Regions from separate parts of the Rahnella sp. CFA14(1/10) genome, predicted to be linked through region 4. Evidence: predicted binding sites of a transcription regulator. Region 4 holds the regulator's gene; each other region holds the start of a gene.

Region 1 (4,395 bases), on a different contig from region 4:
ACGTTATAACGCACACTGATCAGTTTCTGAATCACTTCAGCCAGTGAAAGCCGAATGGAAGGATCGGCATCTTCTACGCGTAACTGATCCTGCAAACGCGTCACCACGGCTTCCGTCTCGGAAAGATTCCAGCTGGCCCGCACCGCATCTTTGCGATCGACGGCTTCTTTGAATGCGGCCTGCGCCTGCTGGTACTCATGGATTTTCACCGGCACCTGATCGAGATTTGTTTGACTGGCGGTATCCCAGTCCAGCTTGTCTTTCGACTGGGTTATCAGTTGCGACAGTGCGTCAATGTTGTCCTGGTTTTGTTTGAGATACACCGGATTGTAATTGAGCTGATAAAGCGTACGGCTGAGGCGGGCATCATTGAGTAATGCATTCATCTGATTACTGAAATCGACTTTTTCCGCACGCTGACTGATGTCGTTAAATTTAATCATTCCCGCAGTGGTAATGACGGCCGCGATCAAAAGCACCAGGCCGAAACCCAGACCCAGTTTGGTGCCGACCTTAAGATTGTTCATCCACTGCGAAAGACCCGATCCGTTACTCATAATCATTCTCCGTCAAACATCCCTTTTAAATAGACATGCGGTTTTGTGACGCCTTTGTGAACAATCTATCGGTAGGCTTTTTCATAAACTTTATAGGATGTGTGGCGTATTTTTGATTAATGCGAGCGGGGTCTAATAATGGTGGGAAACAGAAGAATAATTCGCTGTGAAACAGTGAGCATGCGTACAAATTCAGGACATAAAAAAGCGGGTCACAGACCCGCCATTGGCTAAGACATCTTGCCCGTGCTGGGCGGCAGTGCGAAATTACTTCGCTTCAGCCAGACGTTTTGCAGCTTCGTCCCAGTTTACAACAGCCCAGAAGGCTTTGATGTAGTCAGGGCGTTTGTTCTGATATTTCAGGTAGTAAGCGTGTTCCCACACATCCAGACCCAGCAGCGGGTAACCGGAAGCGCCGGAAATGGCTTCGCCCATCAGCGGGCTGTCCTGGTTAGCTGTAGAAACGACGGCCAGTTTGCCATCTTTCAGTACCAGCCATGCCCAACCTGAACCGAAACGGGTTGCCGCTGCTTTCTCGAAAGTTTCTTTGAAAGCGTCAACGCTGCCGAAATCGCGTTCGATGGCAGATTTCAGTTCGCCTTGCAGTGTGGTGCCGGTTTTCAGGCCTTTCCAGAACAGGCTGTGGTTAGCGTGGCCACCTGCGTTGTTACGCAGAACGACTTTCTTGTCTGCAGGAACCTGATCCAGCTTGGTGATCAGTTCTTCAACCGGCAGTGCAGCCAGTTCCGGCAGGCTTTCCAGCGCAGCGTTAGCGTTGTTAACGTAAGTCTGGTGATGTTTAGTGTGATGGATTTCCATCGTTTCTTTGTCGAAATGCGGTTCGAGTGCGTCGTATGCGTAAGGCAGTGATGGCAGTGAATAACTCATGTTCATCGTCTCCGTAGTGTAGGGCGGCACCGTCATTGTGAGCACCGCGTAATCAGTCGGATCATTATAGTTAATTAAATGATATTGAAAATGATTATCTCTGTCCCCGCCAGCGGATAGATACGCGTAAGCGCCTGTTATTCGGGGCTTAGAACCAGATAACCGCAAACAATCCTAAATTGTCTAAAGGCACGCGGTGCTTAAAGGGGCTTTTAGCTGTTCTTGATGAAATAGCGATAACTGAAGTCATCTAAGAGTTCTGTTTCCGGATTTCTGCGCTTCCCATTTACGACGCGCAGTACGGATATCCAGATTTAATCCATATAGCTCAAGAGTAACACATGCTCTGTGACAGTTTTCCGTGCTGGCGAGCGGAGACACTTCAATTTCACCTGTCAGGTAATTTGCCACGAAGTAATCATCAAAATGATATTCGAGATCATCAGGGTTGAGCAGTGCGGGATCATATCGGTTACCTTTTTCACTCTGACAGCGGTCACAGCAGGGATAAAGATTTTGCCAGTGGAAAGCCAGTTCCGGAAAGGCGTGGCGTTCCTTGGGCTTAAAATGTTCGATGGTCTGGCGGCTTTCAGCACCGGTCAGTCCGTCGCAAAATGCACAATGTTGAAGGCTTGCGTCGAATAACTTTTGGCGGACATTTTCATAGCATTTGGTTGAATACCAGCGGAAACGTTTTCGACATCAAACTGTTCCTTCACTTCAAAAATCTCTTCCAGAATCAAGGAATGCTTTTGCAGATTGATGGTATTCATAAATAATTTCTGAATAGCTTGAATCAGAATAACCAAGGCTGTCACCGTCTTGAGCCAGAAACTTATACCCGCTATATGAACCGTTTTGATGGTCAAACATGTAATGAACACGGTTGTCTTTTGTCGCCAGCCGCGAATTAATTAAAGACATGTCCCCCGTTGCTTCATCAAATACCGCCGCCAGCGCATACAGCAGAGTACTTTTCCCGCAGCCGTTCGGGCCGGTGAAGATATGGATCTCTGCCTTTTCAGCATCAGCTTCTGCGCTTTTAATCGGTGGGAAATCAAAATGCGTATTCTCGAATACGCCCACATCCCTGAGAGTTATGCTTTCCAGTCGGTACGGCCGCCGCATTTGATTTCCTTATTATTCTGATGGATAACTGTTCAAATTCTGCGCTGAGTTTACCTCAGCCGCTGCGGATGCGTATACACCGTTGCCCGTCCCGGTTTGCTGAAACCGACCAGCGTCAGATTGCATTTTTCGGCGACGTCGACCGCGAGCGTGGTGGCGGCGGAGACGGCGAACAGAATTTCGATGCCGCACATGGCGGCTTTTTGCACCATTTCATAACTGGCGCGGCTTGATACCAGCGCGGCACCGGATTTCCAGTCGCTCTGTCTGGCACGGATACCCAGCATTTTATCCAGCGCCACGTGACGGCCCACATCTTCGCATCCACCCAGTAACTGACCTTCCGGCGTGATCCAGGCAGCGGCGTGGGTGCAACCGGTAAGCTGGCCGATTTCCTGTACGGATTTCAGCTGATGCAGCGCATTATCCAGATTCGCCAGCTCAAACGTTTGGGTAAACGGCAGTGGCGCGAGCGGGCGGAACAGATCGTCTAACTGTTCGATGCCGCAGACTCCGCAACCGGTGCGGCCCGCCATAGCCCGGCGGCGTTCTTTCAGCCCGGCAAAACGGCGGCTCGACAGTTCGATATTAACTTCTATACCGTGGCAGTTTGGCGTCACCTCCATCCCGTAAATCTCACCGGTGGATTCAATAATCCCTTCTGACAATGAAAAGCCCAGCGCAAAGGCTTGTAAATCTTTTGGCGACGCCATCATCACCACATGTGAAATGCCGTTATAGACCAGAGCGACGGGCACTTCCTGAGCAATCCAGTCATCTTCAGGTTCATTGAGATGTGTGCGTTGCATCACCGGTTTTTGGCTCGCTCCGATGATCTGAGTCACTTTTTTGTCATCTTTTTCGCCCAGTTCGTTTACGTGATGGACATCCATTAGCAATAACCTTATAAACATTCCGGCTACATAAGCCGTACAAAAAGTCAGGACTTTATACCTTAATTTTACCGCTTTCGACGTTGTTCATGAAAGCGCCAATTTGAAAAGCAATGTGTGTCTAAATGATGGGAAGGAGTCTTTCATGCAAGTCAGCAGAAGACAATTATTCAAAATATGTGCGGGTGGTATGGCCGGCACCACAGCAGCATTATTAGGATTCACGCCGACCCTGGCGCTGGCGGAAACCCGCCAATACAAACTGCTTCGCTCACGTGAAACCCGCAACAACTGCACTTACTGTTCCGTAGGTTGCGGCATGCTGATTTACAGCCAGGGCGACGGCGCAAAAAATGTCACTGAAAATATCTTTCATGTAGAGGGTGACGCCGATCATCCGGTCAGTCGTGGCTCGTTGTGCCCGAAAGGTGCAGGTGTGCTGGATTACATCCACAGTGAAGGCCGCCTGACACATCCGCAGTACCGTGCACCCGGCTCCGATAAGTGGCAGCGCATCTCCTGGGATGAGGCGATTTCCCGTATCGCCCGCCTGATGAAAGATGACCGCGACGCCAACTTTGTCGAGAAAAATCACAATAACGTCACGGTCAACCGCTGGCTGACCACCGGTATGCTGTGTTCTTCAGCGGCCAGTAACGAAACCGGTCTGCTTGATCAGAAATTCACCCGCGCACTGGGTATGGTGGCGATCGACTGCCAGGCCCGGCTGTGTCACGGCCCGACCGTTGCAGCATTAGCGCCTACGTTCGGTCGTGGCGCGATGACCAACAACTGGGTCGACATCAAAAATGCCAACGTGATTTTGATTATGGGCGGAAATGCGGCAGAAGCGCATCCGGTCGGATTCAAATGGGTGATTGAGGCCAAAACCAAAAACAACGCTAAAGTCATCGTGGTCGACCCGCGCT
Region 2 (4,395 bases), on a different contig from region 4:
CAGTCACAATGTTTACGGCAAAAACGCCGTCTTCCCCGGCAACAATCTCAAAGAACACATTTATCCTTTTACCGGCGCGTTTGAAGCCAATGTCGCCAGCGTAATGCCGACGTATTCGATCCTGAAAAATGTCTCCGTGGACGGTAAACCGCTCGAACAGGTCGGTGCCGGATTCAGCCATCAGTTGCTGACCGATATTCTGCGCGGACAATACGGTTTCAAAGGCGTCATTCTCAGCGACTGGCTGATCACCAGCAATTGTGAAAATGATTGCCTGAACGGTTCGCCGCAAGGCAAAGAACCGGTGCCGGGCGGCATGTCATGGGGCGTTGAAAACCTGACGCCGCAGCAGCGTTTCGTGAAAGCCGTGCAGGCGGGTGTTGATCAGTTTGGCGGCGTGACCGACTCGCAGTTGCTGGTCAATGCGGTGAATGAAAAGCAGCTGACTGAACAGCGTCTGGACGAATCTGTCGTGCGTATTCTTGAACAAAAATTCAGGACCGGTCTGTTTGAAAATCCGTATGTGGATGTGGAGTACGCCACCCGGACCGTCGGGCGGGCTGACTGGCAAAAAGAAGCCGATGCGGCTCAGGGACATTCGCTGGTACTGCTGCAAAACACCGGCGACGTGCTGCCGCTGAAAAAAGGCAAAAAAATCTGGCTGTATGGCATCGGACAGCAGGCCGCAAAAGCAGCCGGTTTTACCGTGGTGGATACGCCGGAGAAAGCCGATATTGCGCTGATCCGCGCCCATGCGCCGTATGAACAACCGCATAAAGCCTGGTTCTTCGGCAAACGCCATCATGAAGGTTCACTGGCCTTTACCGGCGACAATGCGGATTATCAGGCCATTGTGAAAGCCAGCAAAGCGGTGCCGACAATCGTGACTGTTTATCTCGACCGTCCGGCGATCCTGACCAATGTGACAGACAAAGCGAAAGCGGTTATCGGTAATTTTGGTGTCAGCGATACCGTGCTGTTTAGCCGCCTGACCAGCCCTGAAGCTTATACCGGAAAGCTACCGTTTGAACTGCCATCGTCTGAGGAAGCGGTGCTCAGACAACAATCCGATATGCCGCATGACAGCGAAAACCCGCTGTTTGACATTGGCTTCGGGCTGGCGCGTTAAGCCCGGTTAACCGGTGACCCGTGCCAGCACAAAACCGTCCCAGCCTTTGCTGCCGACGGTTTGCAGCGCGGTCGCAGATAAACGCGGCTCCTGTTCGATCATCTCAATGAAGCGACGCACGCCCTGTACCCGGGCGTCGTCGCTGTGCGGATCCACCACCGCACCCTCCCGCACCACGTTATCGCCAATAATCAATGTACCCGGTTTCGACAGTTTCAGCGCCCACTCGAGATACAACGGATTACCCGGTTTGTCTGCATCAATGAAAATCAGATCAAACGGGGCTTCTGCCTGAAGCCCTGGCAGCGTTTGGGCGGCAGGACCGACGTGTAAGGTAATTTTGTCCTGCAAACCGGCCAGTTCAATATTGGTTTTTGCGACACGGGCGTGATGCGGATCGGCTTCCAGTGTCACGACTTTTCCGAGCGCCGGTAATGCCCGCGCCAGCCAGAGTGTGCTGTACGCGCCGAGCGTGCCGATTTCCAAAACTTTTTGCGCGCCGGTAATTTGTGCCAGGAGCGCCAGTAATTTCCCCTGATTGGGTGCCACATCGTGCGCGGGTAAACCGGCCTGATGGTTATTTTTCAGCACCTGTTCCAGAACCGGATCGCTTTCCACGAGATGACTTACCAGATAATCATCGACCGCAGCCCATTTCCCGTTGTACTCCTCCTGACTCCCCTGACTCATTTTCGCCTCCCGGCAGTGAATTTTAGGTAATGAAAATATTTAAAAATGCCCTATTAACCGTAATCACTCGCGGCCATTTTTGCCCGAATTTTTAGTGCCACTCTCAAAAAACCCTCGTTTTCATCAGGTTAAAAATGCGTCACCTCACACTTTTTGAAGAAAGTTCCCTTGAATTTACAAAATAATAATGATAACAATTATCATTAAGTTTAACATTTGCCAGGTTTGGTTACGTTACCGTCTGTCACGTATAGCCGTTTTTAGGCGGAACAAATGTTGGCTTTTGGGTTTATTACACATGCATCAATTAATCACTCAATAATTTATTGAGTTATTTATAGGGATTATGAATATGTTGTTGGCTTTCCCCCTCAAACGCTCGGTGCTCATGTGCGCGCTGGCAATGCCGGTTGCCTCAATGGCAGCTGAAGACACCGTCATTGTCAAAGCCGCGCCTGCGGATACCGCCGATGCGCCGACCCAGGGTTACAGCGCGAAAACCAGTAAAAGCGCGACCAAAACGGATCAGCCGCTGATTACCACGGGCCAGGCAGTTTCTGTCGTAACCCGTCAGCAAATGACGGATCAGAATGCCACCACCGTCAACGCTGCGCTGAACTATACACCGGGCGTATTCACCAACTTTGCCGGCGGCGCAACGCGTTATGACACCATCTCCCTGCGCGGTTTCCATGGCGGTGACGTCAACAACACCTTCCTCGATGGCCTGCGTATCCTCAGCGATGGCTCGACCTACAACTCCATCCAGGTTGACCCATGGTTCCTGGAACGTATTGATGTGGTGAAAGGCCCCTCTTCTGCCCTCTACGGTCAGAGCATTCCTGGCGGCGTGGTGGTGGAATCGACCAAGCGCCCGCAGTTTGCTGAAGAAGGTCATTTCCAGCTTTCCGGTGGCACGCAAAATACTAAAGGCGGCGCGTTCGACTACACCAACGCCATCAATGATCAGCTGGCGTTCCGTCTGACCGGTATGACCCGCAGCAGCGATACGCAGTATGATCATCAGCGTGAAGAGCGTTACGCGATTTCGCCACAACTGTTGTGGACGCCGGATGAAAACACCTCGCTGTTACTTCGCGCGTATCTGCAAAAAGATCCGTCCGGTGGCTACCATGCCGCCGTTCCGGCTGACGGCAGCCTCTATGGACAGAAACTGAGCCGCGGTTTCTTTGATGGTGAAAGCACCCGCAATCAGTTCAAACGCTGGGAACAAATCTACAGCTACGAATTCCAGCATGCATTTAACGATGTATGGTCATTCCGCCAGAACGCCAACTACACCCATTCCAATACCGAACTGGATCAGGTGTATCAGGCCGGCTGGAATGCGGATCGTACCGAGATGAGCCGTTATTATTCCGGTGAAAAATCATCCCTGGATACCTTCGCGATCGATAACCAGCTTGAAGCGGATTTCGCCACCGGCGAACTGGCGCATAAAGTGGTGCTGGGCTTTGACTATTCCCACTTTATCAATGATGTGAAATCTGACGCTGCTTACGCTGAAAACCTCAACCCGTACACCGGCGTGGGCGGTGATGCACTGGATTATTACAGCCTTAAACGCGGTAAAAACCGTTATGAGCAGATGGGTACCTATCTGCAAGATGAGATGAACTGGAACAAATGGTATCTGACCCTGTCAGGCCGTTACGACACGCTGAAAACCTCCAGCCGCAGCTACGAAAGCATTTACGGCACGCAGAGCAACAGCGAACGTAAAGACAGCCACTTTAACAGCCGCGCTTCCCTGCTGTACGCCTTCGACAACGGGATTTCTCCGTACGTCAGCTACAGCCAGGCGATGACGCCATCTGCCTTGCCGGGCGCTGACGGCACGCTGCTGAAACCGATGCAGAGTGAGCAATACGAAGCCGGGATCAAATACCAGCCTGTCGGTACTTCTGATATGTACACCGCGGCGCTGTATGATCTGACTCAGAAAGACGTGGGTAACCGCGTGGTGGTCGGCAGCTACTACGAGCCGGCGGGTAAAATCCGCTCACAGGGGCTGGAGCTGGAAGCTAAGAAACAGGTTACCGAACGCTTCAACGTGATGGCCGGTTACACCTACAACAAAGTGCGTATCCGTGATGCGGCTGAGAACAACGGTAACACACCGTATGTGACGCCAAAACAAATGGCTTCCATCTGGGGTCAGTACAACACGCCGATTGGTGTGGATATGGGTGCAGGTGTTCGTTACATCGGCACCCAATGGGCGGATAACGAAAACACCCGCCACATGCCTTCCGCCACGCTGGTTGACGCGTCACTGCGTATGAATCTGGTGCAGTTCAATCCGCAACTGAAAGGCGCCTATGTGCAGCTGAATGCTAACAACCTGTTCGACAAAAAATATGTCGCAGCCTGTTACGGCACCAGCTACTGCTACTGGGGTCAGGAACGGACGGTGGTGGCTACAGTAGGTTACGATTTCTGATAGATTTTTCAGCTCCTCCCCCTGCGAAGTAATACCCCACCACAACCCTCCCCTTCGCAGGGGAGGGAGCGATTCTGAGAGTTTATTATCCCGGCAAATTTAACCGCACCTT
Region 3 (4,395 bases), on a different contig from region 4:
GCAGCAGGCCGGTCAGGATGGCGACCACGATGCCTAACAGATAGAGCGAGAACACTACGGATGCGCCGTCCTGTCCGAAAAAGGCCGCGGAGAACACCGCGAAAATCGCCAGACGTGCACCGCATGACATAAACGGCGCCATCATCACGGTGATCAGACGTTCACGCGGTGCATCCAGCGTGCGGGCGCCCATAATAGACGGCACGTTACAGCCGAAGCCAACAATGAGCGGTACGAAGGATTTGCCCGGCAGACCCAGTGATTGCATCAGTCTGTCCATGACGAACGCGGCACGCGCCATATAACCGGAGTCTTCAAGGAATGACAGAAACAGATACATCATGCCAATTTGAGGCACCAGCGGCAGCACGGTGTTGATACCGCCGCCTATCCCCTGCGCCAGAAAAATGGTCAGCCACTGCGGGAAATGCAGGGTAAAGCCTATCCACTGCATACCCTGGATGAAAATCGCAGCTGAGCCGATATCGAAAATAGGTTGCAGCGCGCCGCCGATGTTGATGGCCAGTACGAACATCAGATACATCACCAGCAGAAAAACCGGCACGCCCAGAAAGCGGTTGAGGATCACCCGATCGAGCACCTGCGTCAGTTTATTCGGTGCCGTGAGATGAGAATTGCTGACCTCCGCGCAGAGTGTCGCGATACTCTGATAACGCGCATCGGCAATCAGCAGCGCCGGGTCTTCCAGTTTTTGCTCAGCCAGCCGGGCTTTCACCTGCGGCAATAAAGCGTGCGCGTTGCCTGCGTGTGTCTGGCTATAAATATCCCCTTCAAGCATTTGCAGCGCCAGCCAGCGGCGTTGTTGTAGCGACATGTCTTGCGGCATGCCGGCGGCCAGCACATCGACTTCCTGTTGCAGCAGCGGATGATATTGCACACGCTCCAGCTCAGCCACCTGAGGCAATGCGTCGATGGCAACTTTCAGTTCCTGAATGCCACTGGCCCGGGTAGAGATCAGCGCCACCACCGGGCAACCCAGACGGGCAGAAAGCGCAGGGATATCAATATTGATGTTCTGGATTTTGGCGATATCAAGCATGTTCAGCGCCACGATGCACGGTACGCCCAGCTCCAGCAGTTGCAGCGTCAGGTACAAGTTACGCTCGAGGTTTGAGGCATCCACGACGTTGATCATCAGATCCGCGTCGCCGCTAAGAATGTAATGGCAGGCAATTTGTTCATCGAGCGAGGTTTGCTCGGAAATGGTGGTCAGGGAGTAGGTACCGGGTAAATCCACCAGCGTAATCTGATGTTCTGCGGTGGCGAACTGACCTTCTTTGCGCTCGACAGTGACGCCTGCCCAGTTACCGACACGCTGACGGGAACCGGTTAACTGATTGAAAAGGGTGGTTTTACCTGAGTTCGGATTACCAATCAGGCCGATAGTTAATGGTTTCATACGTTAAAGTCTGCGTGTGAGAAAAGGTGAATATGCAAGCGCAAGGCCCGCCGCGAAAAATGTACTGTCACCGGCCTGACGGGGGATCAGGCCATCATCTCGAGCTGCAGCAGATCGAGATCTTTTCTGCGGACCACCAGGCTGGTACGGCGGGTTTCAATTTGTACCGGATCGCCCATCGGCGCCACGCGGATTATGTTGAAAAATGAACCCGGCAACATCCCGAGTGACAGCAGTTTCTGCCGGTAAGCCGGACTGATTTCGTGTGAAAAGCCGGTAATTTTATAAGCACGTTTTGACTGAAGTTGCATAATTCCTCGCGAGGCGATCAGGCATTAATGGATGACGGCGTTTTAGTGATTTTGCGCCGTGCGTCCTTGCCCGGTGGTTCCACTGACTGGCGATTTATGTTGCTAAAAATATTGCTCTGAAATTGTCCCTGGTGCGAAATGGCCAGCCTGAAACTGGCGGTGCACTGAATACACAAAGAAGTACAAATGAGAATAATTATCATAATTAGTACGCGTATGGAGACAAAAGAAAAGAGGTGGGCCTCTTCGCGGGTATCTCCACCGCGTCGCTATCCTATGCCTGCGGGATGTGCGTTTTATTGATTTACCTCAGTGATTGATTCATTAGGAGAGAGTTTAAAAAGTGTCGAAAAAAGAGGCGTAAAAAAAGCCGCTGATTATCAGCGGCTTTCACAGGGAGAGGAGCAAAAGGAAAATTACCGTTTTTTACTCAGTGCAGCTGCCAGCGCATCGGCCATCGCGTTGTTACCGGCAGGAGCCGCATTGCGCCCCGCCGGTTTGCCCGGTGAATGACGCTTCTGATTATCGCGGGAATCTGTCGCCGGTGCGGAAGGACGCCGTGCCGGTGCTTCGCCGGGCTGTTCGTCCAGTCGCATAGTCAGCGCGATACGTTTACGTTGCAGATCGACTTCCATCACTTTGACTTTCACGATGTCACCCGCCTTCACCACTGTGTGAGGATCTTCGACGAATTTGTTCGCAAGCGATGAGATGTGAACCAGACCGTCCTGATGGACGCCAATATCGATGAACGCACCAAAGTTGGTAACGTTAGTGACAGAACCTTCGAGGATCATACCCGGCATCAGGTCGTTCATGGTTTCGACGCCATCGGCAAAGGTGGCGGTTTTGAACTCAGGACGCGGATCGTGCCCCGGTTTTTCCAGCTCTTTGATAATGTCGGTGACCGTTGGCACACCGAACTGCTCATCGGTGAATTCGCTGGCTTTCAGGCCGCGTAACACATTGGAATCACCCATCAGATCTTTCAGCGCCAGCTGTGTCGCTGCCAGAATGCGTTCCACGACCGGATAGGTTTCCGGGTGAACTGTCGAGGCGTCGAGCGGATTATCGCCGTGGTTGATGCGCAGGAAGCCCGCGCATTGTTCAAAGGCCTTTGGTCCCAGACGGCTGACTTTCAACAACTGCCCGCGGTTACGGAACTGACCGTTTTCATCGCGCCAGCTGACAATATTCTGCGCCATCATGCGGGTCAGGCCCGCCACGCGGGTCAGCAGAGGAACGGAAGCGGTGTTGAGATCGACACCCACGGCGTTCACACAGTCCTCCACGACGGTATCGAGTTTTTTCGCCAGCTGGCTCTGGCTGACGTCGTGCTGATACTGACCGACACCGATGGATTTCGGGTCGATTTTTACCAGCTCCGCCAGCGGATCCTGCAAACGACGTGCGATAGAGACGGCTCCGCGAATAGAAACGTCCAGATCCGGGAATTCCAGTGCCGCCAGTTCGGAAGCGGAATACACCGATGCACCGGCTTCGCTGACAATCACTTTCTGCGCTTTTACCGCCGGGAACTGTTTTTGCAGCTCGAGGAAGAAACGTTCCGTTTCCCGCGACGCGGTGCCGTTGCCGATCGCCACCAGTTCGACGTTGTGTTTGATGCACAACGCGGCAACCTGTTGCGCGGCTTTTGCCGCCTGACCGGTATGGGGATAAACGGTATCGATATCCACCAGTTTACCGGTGTTATCCACAACGGCGACTTTCACACCGGTACGTAAACCCGGATCAAGCCCCATGGTAGCGCGCATACCGGCCGGCGCGGCCATCAGCAAATCGTGCATATTACGGGCAAAAACGTTAATTGCTTCATCTTCTGCGCGTTCACGTACGGTGCCCATCAGTTCAGTTTCGAGATGCAGCAGGACTTTGATACGCCATGTCCAGTTGACCACGGCGCGACGCCAGACGTCAGCAGGCGCATTGTTCAGGCGCAAACCCAGATGGTCGATGATCAGTTGTTCGGCATAGCTTTCTTTTGGCGGTTCGTCATGCTGTGGATCGGCATTCAGCGCCAGCTGTAAAATACCTTCGTTGCGGCCACGGAACATCGCCAGCGCACGGTGCGAAGGTACCTGGGAAATCGGTTCGTGATGATCGAAGTAGTCGCGAAATTTCGCGCCTTCCTGCTCTTTACCTTCCACCATCCGGGAGGTCAGATGGGCATTTTTCCACAAATAATCACGGACTTTTGCCAGCAGCGAGGCATCTTCTGCAAAGCGTTCCATTAAAATATAACGTGCGCCGTCAAGTGCGGCTTTGGCGTCCGCTACGCCTTTGTCTGCATCGACAAATTTTGCGGCAGCAGCGTCCGGCTCATTTTGCGGCGCGTTCCACAACAGTTCGGCCAGCGGTTCCAGTCCGGCTTCAATGGCGATTTGTCCGCGCGTGCGACGCTTTGGTTTAAACGGCAGGTAAAGGTCTTCCAGCTCGGTTTTGCTCAGCGTGGTATTGATGGCTTTCGCCAGATCGTCGCTGAGTTTTCCCTGCTCCTCAATGGATTTGAGAATGGTCTGGCGACGGTCTTCCAGCTCCCGCAGATAACCCAGACGGGTGTCCAACTGACGCAGTTGGGTATCATCCAACCCACCGGTGACTTCCTTACGATACCGTGCAATAAACGGCACGGTATTACCTTCA
Region 4 (4,395 bases):
GGAATGATGTTTTCACACGAGGCCAGCGCGGCCGGTTTTATCGATGATTCCACACTGACCGGTGGCGTGTATTACTGGCAGCGTGAACGTGACCGCAAAGATTTGAACAAAACCAAAGAAGAAACCCGTCCGGATGGCTCAAAAGTCACCGTCAATAATTCCGACTACAACAAATACGCGACTAACCTTTCACACTCCACTGCTAACCTGAATCTCGATTTTTCCTCTGGTTATGCCTGGGACATGTTCGGTATCGACGTTGCGGCCTTCACCGCCATTGAATTAGCCGAAGCCAGTGACAGCACTCATCCAAACGAAATTGCATTCTCTTCTAAAAACCACGCTTATGACGAGGATTACTCAGGTGATAAAGGCGGGGTCAGTCTCTACAAAGCGGCCGGTAAATTTAAATATGGCGGATTCTGGGGACATGCGGGCTATATTCAGCCCACAGGGCAGACGTTGATCGCACCGCACTGGAGCTTCATGCCGGGGACTTATCGCGGTGCGGAAGCCGGGTATAAACATGATTTCGGTGATGCGGGTGAACTGAGTTTCTCCTATATGTGGGCCGACGAATATAAATCGCCCTGGCATCTGGAAATGGATGATTTCCGCCAGAATGATAAGAAAACCGGCGTTTCTTATATTCACTCCCTCGGTGCGAAATATGACTTTAAAAATGACTTCGTGCTGGAAGGCGCGTTTGGTCAGGCTGAAAGTTATGTCGATCAGTACTTTGGCAAAGCCTCGTACAAAATAGATTTGCTGGGCAATCCGCTGACTACCAGCTATCAGTTCTATGGGGCAGAAGATCGTATCAGCGACAAAAATGATCCAAACAGTTTGTATGATGGTCTGGCCTGGTTGCAGGCATTAACTTTCGGCTATACCACGGGTCAGTTCAACTGGCGTCTGGAAGGGACGATGGTGAAAGCGGAAGGGAACCAGGGTTACTTCCTGCAACGTATGACGCCGACGTATTCCTCTTCAAACGGCCGTCTTGATGTGTGGTGGGACAACCGTTCGGACTTCAACGCTAACGGTGAAAAAGCAGTATATGCAGGCGTGTTGTATGACCTGGCAAAATGGGATTTACCGGGCTTAGCCGTCGGTGGCTCCTATGTTTATGCATGGGATGCCAGGCCGAGCACTAACGCGGCTTACGACCAGAGTCAGCGCCTGAAAGAAAGCGCCTGGAGTCTGGATGCGCTGTACACCATTCAGGAAGGCCGTGCGAAAGGGACATTGTTCAAACTGCATTACACCCAGTATGACAATCATTCGGATATTCCAAGCTGGGGCGGCGGATACGGCAATATTTTCCAGGATGAAAAAGACGTGAAATTCATCGTTATCGCTCCATTCACTATTTTCTGAGGTCGCTATGTCGATGAATAAATTATTGATGACCGTGGTATCCGCTGTTCTGCTGGCGGGTTGTGCGCCGACAGCCGGTCAGGCTGAAATATCCAAAACGCGTGAGGCTTACAGCGCCTGTATTAATACAGCGGAAGGCAATCCGGATAAACTGGCATCCTGTCAGGCGGTGCTGAATGTGCTGAAACAGGAAAAAGCCCACCAAAAATTTGCGGAACAGGAAACGGTTCGCGTGGTGGATTACCAGCAGTGTCTTACGGCACGCAAAACCGGTAATGGTCAGGCGTATGCCGCAGATTGCGGAAAGATATGGCAGGAAATCCGGGCCAATAACGCTCCGAAACCGTAAAACGAATCGCAGAAATCAAACCCCGGCGTGCCGGGGTTTTTTTAGGGTTGCTGAAATCCAGACATAAAAAAACCGCTTTTCAGCGGTTAATGAATTCACAGCCTGTCGGCAACGGGGTTGCCACATGCCATATTAGTGCGCAGGTTTATCGTTGTGCAAAGACTCATCTTCGCGGCAATCACCTGCTTCACAATGACCATAGAGATACAGACTATGGTTGGTCAGTTTGATGCCGTGTTTCTTAGCAATCTCACGCTGACGGCCTTCAATATACTCATCACGAAATTCGATTACACGTCCGCAATCCAGGCAGATGAGGTGATCGTGGTGATGCTGCTGAGTCAGTTCGAATACGGACTTGCCGCCTTCGAAATTATGACGGGTAACGATACCGGCGTCGTCGAACTGGTTCAGAACGCGGTAAACCGTTGCCAGGCCAATTTCTTCACCCATATCAATTAATTGCTTGTAAAGATCTTCCGCACTAACGTGATGACCTTCCGGCGCTTGCAGCACTTCCAGGATTTTGAGGCGCGGAAGCGTGACTTTTAAGCCAGCTTTCTTCAGTGCGGTGTTGTTGTCAGTCATGCGGATTCAGTCCTGTTACTATGTGCTAATCAAGTTGAGGCATGCAGCCTGTGGCATCGGCGGCACAAATTATTCGTTTAGTCTCTTCGTTTACGCAAGTGTGCCAATTGTCGTCAACGATAGCCTGTTAATAAAGATCACAATTTGCCGGTCACATTGGTAATGCAACGACTTGATCGATAGAAAAAACAGAGGAACTCAGTGTACCTTGATACGACCGAAAGTTACAATTTTGTAGCAGTTAAATTGTTAATTTCAGTAATAGTTTGGCCCTTCAATTGTAGAATAAATCCTCAGGGCCAACAGGGTTTTTAGCCAATAATTTCAGAAAGGCTGAGTTCTTCTGTGATCTGTTTCACCCAGGCATCAACACGTTCACTGGTCAGTTCCGGCTGGCGATCTTCGTCAATTGCCAGGCCTATGAAATGCTTATCATCAGCCAGGCCTTTAGAGGCTTCAAAGTGATACCCTTCGGTAGGCCAGTGTCCGACAATCACTGCGCCGCGTGGCTCAATGATATCGCGCACGGTGCCCAGTGCATCGCAAAAATATTCGGCATAGTCTTCCTGGTCACCACAGCCAAACAGTGCAACCAGCTTACCTTCGAAATCTATCTCTTCCAGCGTTGGGAAAAAGTCGTCCCAGTCACACTGCGCTTCACCGTAATACCAGGTTGGAATACCGATAAGCAAAATATCGAATTTTTCCAGATCCTCTTTGCTGCTCTTCGCAATGTCATGCACCTCTGCAACATCTTTACCCAACTGTTTCTGGATCATTTTTGCGATGTTTTCGGTGTTACCTGTATCGGATCCAAAGAAGATACCTACAACGGCCATAAGATTACCTAACCTCTTGTTCTCAATGAAGTGCTCTGCAACGCAGGCAATAATAATGCAGATGATAGCAAACTCGTGCGGCGGAGAATATGCTTCTGCTCGCCTTCTTAGCTGGGGAATAAGTTTATCGGGCAATATTTTTAAGTGTTATCGCCTTTGTGTGCTTTCACGCAGGGTGCGTTAACCTCAGGCTGAATAAGGTCAAACGCAAATTGAAGAAATAAGTCGTCACAATACTAAATTTCGAGAATATTCCGCCGATAGATGATGCGAGAGCAATCTCAACATAATAAAGAAATCGATGCCCGGAGAGGTGTTCAAACATGTCCTGGGGCACTTGCCTGCTGGTTACCTGTCTTGATTCTCCGCATCCCCCTCAATCCTCAGGCCAGAAACAGTCATGTTTCGAGAGAGGCATATCGTGCAGTTTTTAAAAAATATTACCATCAGGGCCGCTTTGTTAACAATTCTTGGCATTTTTTGTGTCATGTGGGCGGGTGTTTCCCTATACACCGTTACCTCCCTTGACACACTGACCCAAAATACCAAAAACAGTACCGAGCTGGTCAATAATATGGCGCTGATCAATAAAGGAAATGATCAGTATTTCCGTACCGTAACTCGCCTTACGCGTGCCGTCGCACAGCTTCAGGCCGATCCGTCAAAAGGTCCGGAAATTTTTGATACCGCCAAACAATCCCTCACCGGGCTGACCCAGGCACTGGCTAATTTTAAAACGGCGCCGCATCCGGGGCTGGAAGATGTTGCCGTGCAGGAACTGATCACCAATTGGGAAAATCTGATTACCCAGGGCGTCACGCCAATGTTCGACGCAGCCTTCAGTAAGAACACGGAGTTATATAACCAGTTAGCCAACACTACCGTACCTGCACTGAGCCGCAGTTTTGGTGTCTCGATGGACAAAGTCGGCGGTCAGATCGCGGTAGATTTTGATGCATCGCAACGGCAGTCTGCCCATCTGACCTCATTCAGCAAAGTGATTCTGCTGACGGCCTTTGGTATCGGGCTGGTGATCTTATTACTGACTGACCGTTATCTGGTCATGGCGCTGGTGAAACCCTTGGATAAAATCCGTGATCACTTCGCGGTGATAGCAAGCGGCGATCTGACACTTTATCTGGATGAGTTCGGTAAAAACTGCGCCGGTAAGCTGATTCCGTTACTGAACCTGATGCAGTCTAGCCTGGTGAATACCGTTCAGACCATCCGCAACTGCAC

Evidence for each region. Region 4 encodes Fur, which represses iron uptake genes when iron is present. Its sites were predicted from a motif close to ATAATAATGAGAACNACTATCAA; they were not measured.
Region 1: a site for Fur is predicted at 1,524-1,546, ahead of sodA (superoxide dismutase [Mn]). Genes of this name have one in related genera too.
Region 2: a site for Fur is predicted at 2,001-2,023, ahead of EVX52_RS05905 (TonB-dependent siderophore receptor). Genes of this name have one in related genera too.
Region 3: a site for Fur is predicted at 1,918-1,940, ahead of feoA (ferrous iron transporter A). Genes of this name have one in related genera too.

The regions. Positions count from the first base shown of each region.
Region 1 covers NZ_SEWS01000006.1:261,062-265,456, reverse strand. Annotated here, with positions in the region: gene EVX52_RS14165 (methyl-accepting chemotaxis protein) at 1-557, opposite strand, end outside; gene sodA (superoxide dismutase [Mn]) at 825-1,445, opposite strand; gene EVX52_RS14155 (AAA family ATPase) at 2,166-2,573, opposite strand; gene fdhD (formate dehydrogenase accessory sulfurtransferase FdhD) at 2,624-3,466, opposite strand; gene fdnG (formate dehydrogenase-N subunit alpha) at 3,612-4,395, shown strand, end outside.
Region 2 covers NZ_SEWS01000002.1:503,977-508,371, forward strand. Annotated here, with positions in the region: gene EVX52_RS05895 (glycoside hydrolase family 3 protein) at 1-1,129, shown strand, start outside; gene EVX52_RS05900 (O-methyltransferase) at 1,136-1,819, opposite strand; gene EVX52_RS05905 (TonB-dependent siderophore receptor) at 2,172-4,283, shown strand; gene EVX52_RS05910 (TetR/AcrR family transcriptional regulator) at 4,369-4,395, opposite strand, start outside.
Region 3 covers NZ_SEWS01000006.1:68,552-72,946, reverse strand. Annotated here, with positions in the region: gene feoB (Fe(2+) transporter permease subunit FeoB) at 1-1,420, opposite strand, end outside; gene feoA (ferrous iron transporter A) at 1,507-1,731, opposite strand; gene EVX52_RS13290 (Tex family protein) at 2,148-4,395, opposite strand, start outside.
Region 4 covers NZ_SEWS01000001.1:676,964-681,358, reverse strand. Annotated here, with positions in the region: gene EVX52_RS03405 (OprD family outer membrane porin) at 1-1,380, shown strand, start outside; gene chiQ (ChiQ/YbfN family lipoprotein) at 1,394-1,729, shown strand; gene fur (ferric iron uptake transcriptional regulator) at 1,862-2,317, opposite strand; gene fldA (flavodoxin FldA) at 2,629-3,156, opposite strand; gene EVX52_RS03385 (methyl-accepting chemotaxis protein) at 3,578-4,395, shown strand, end outside.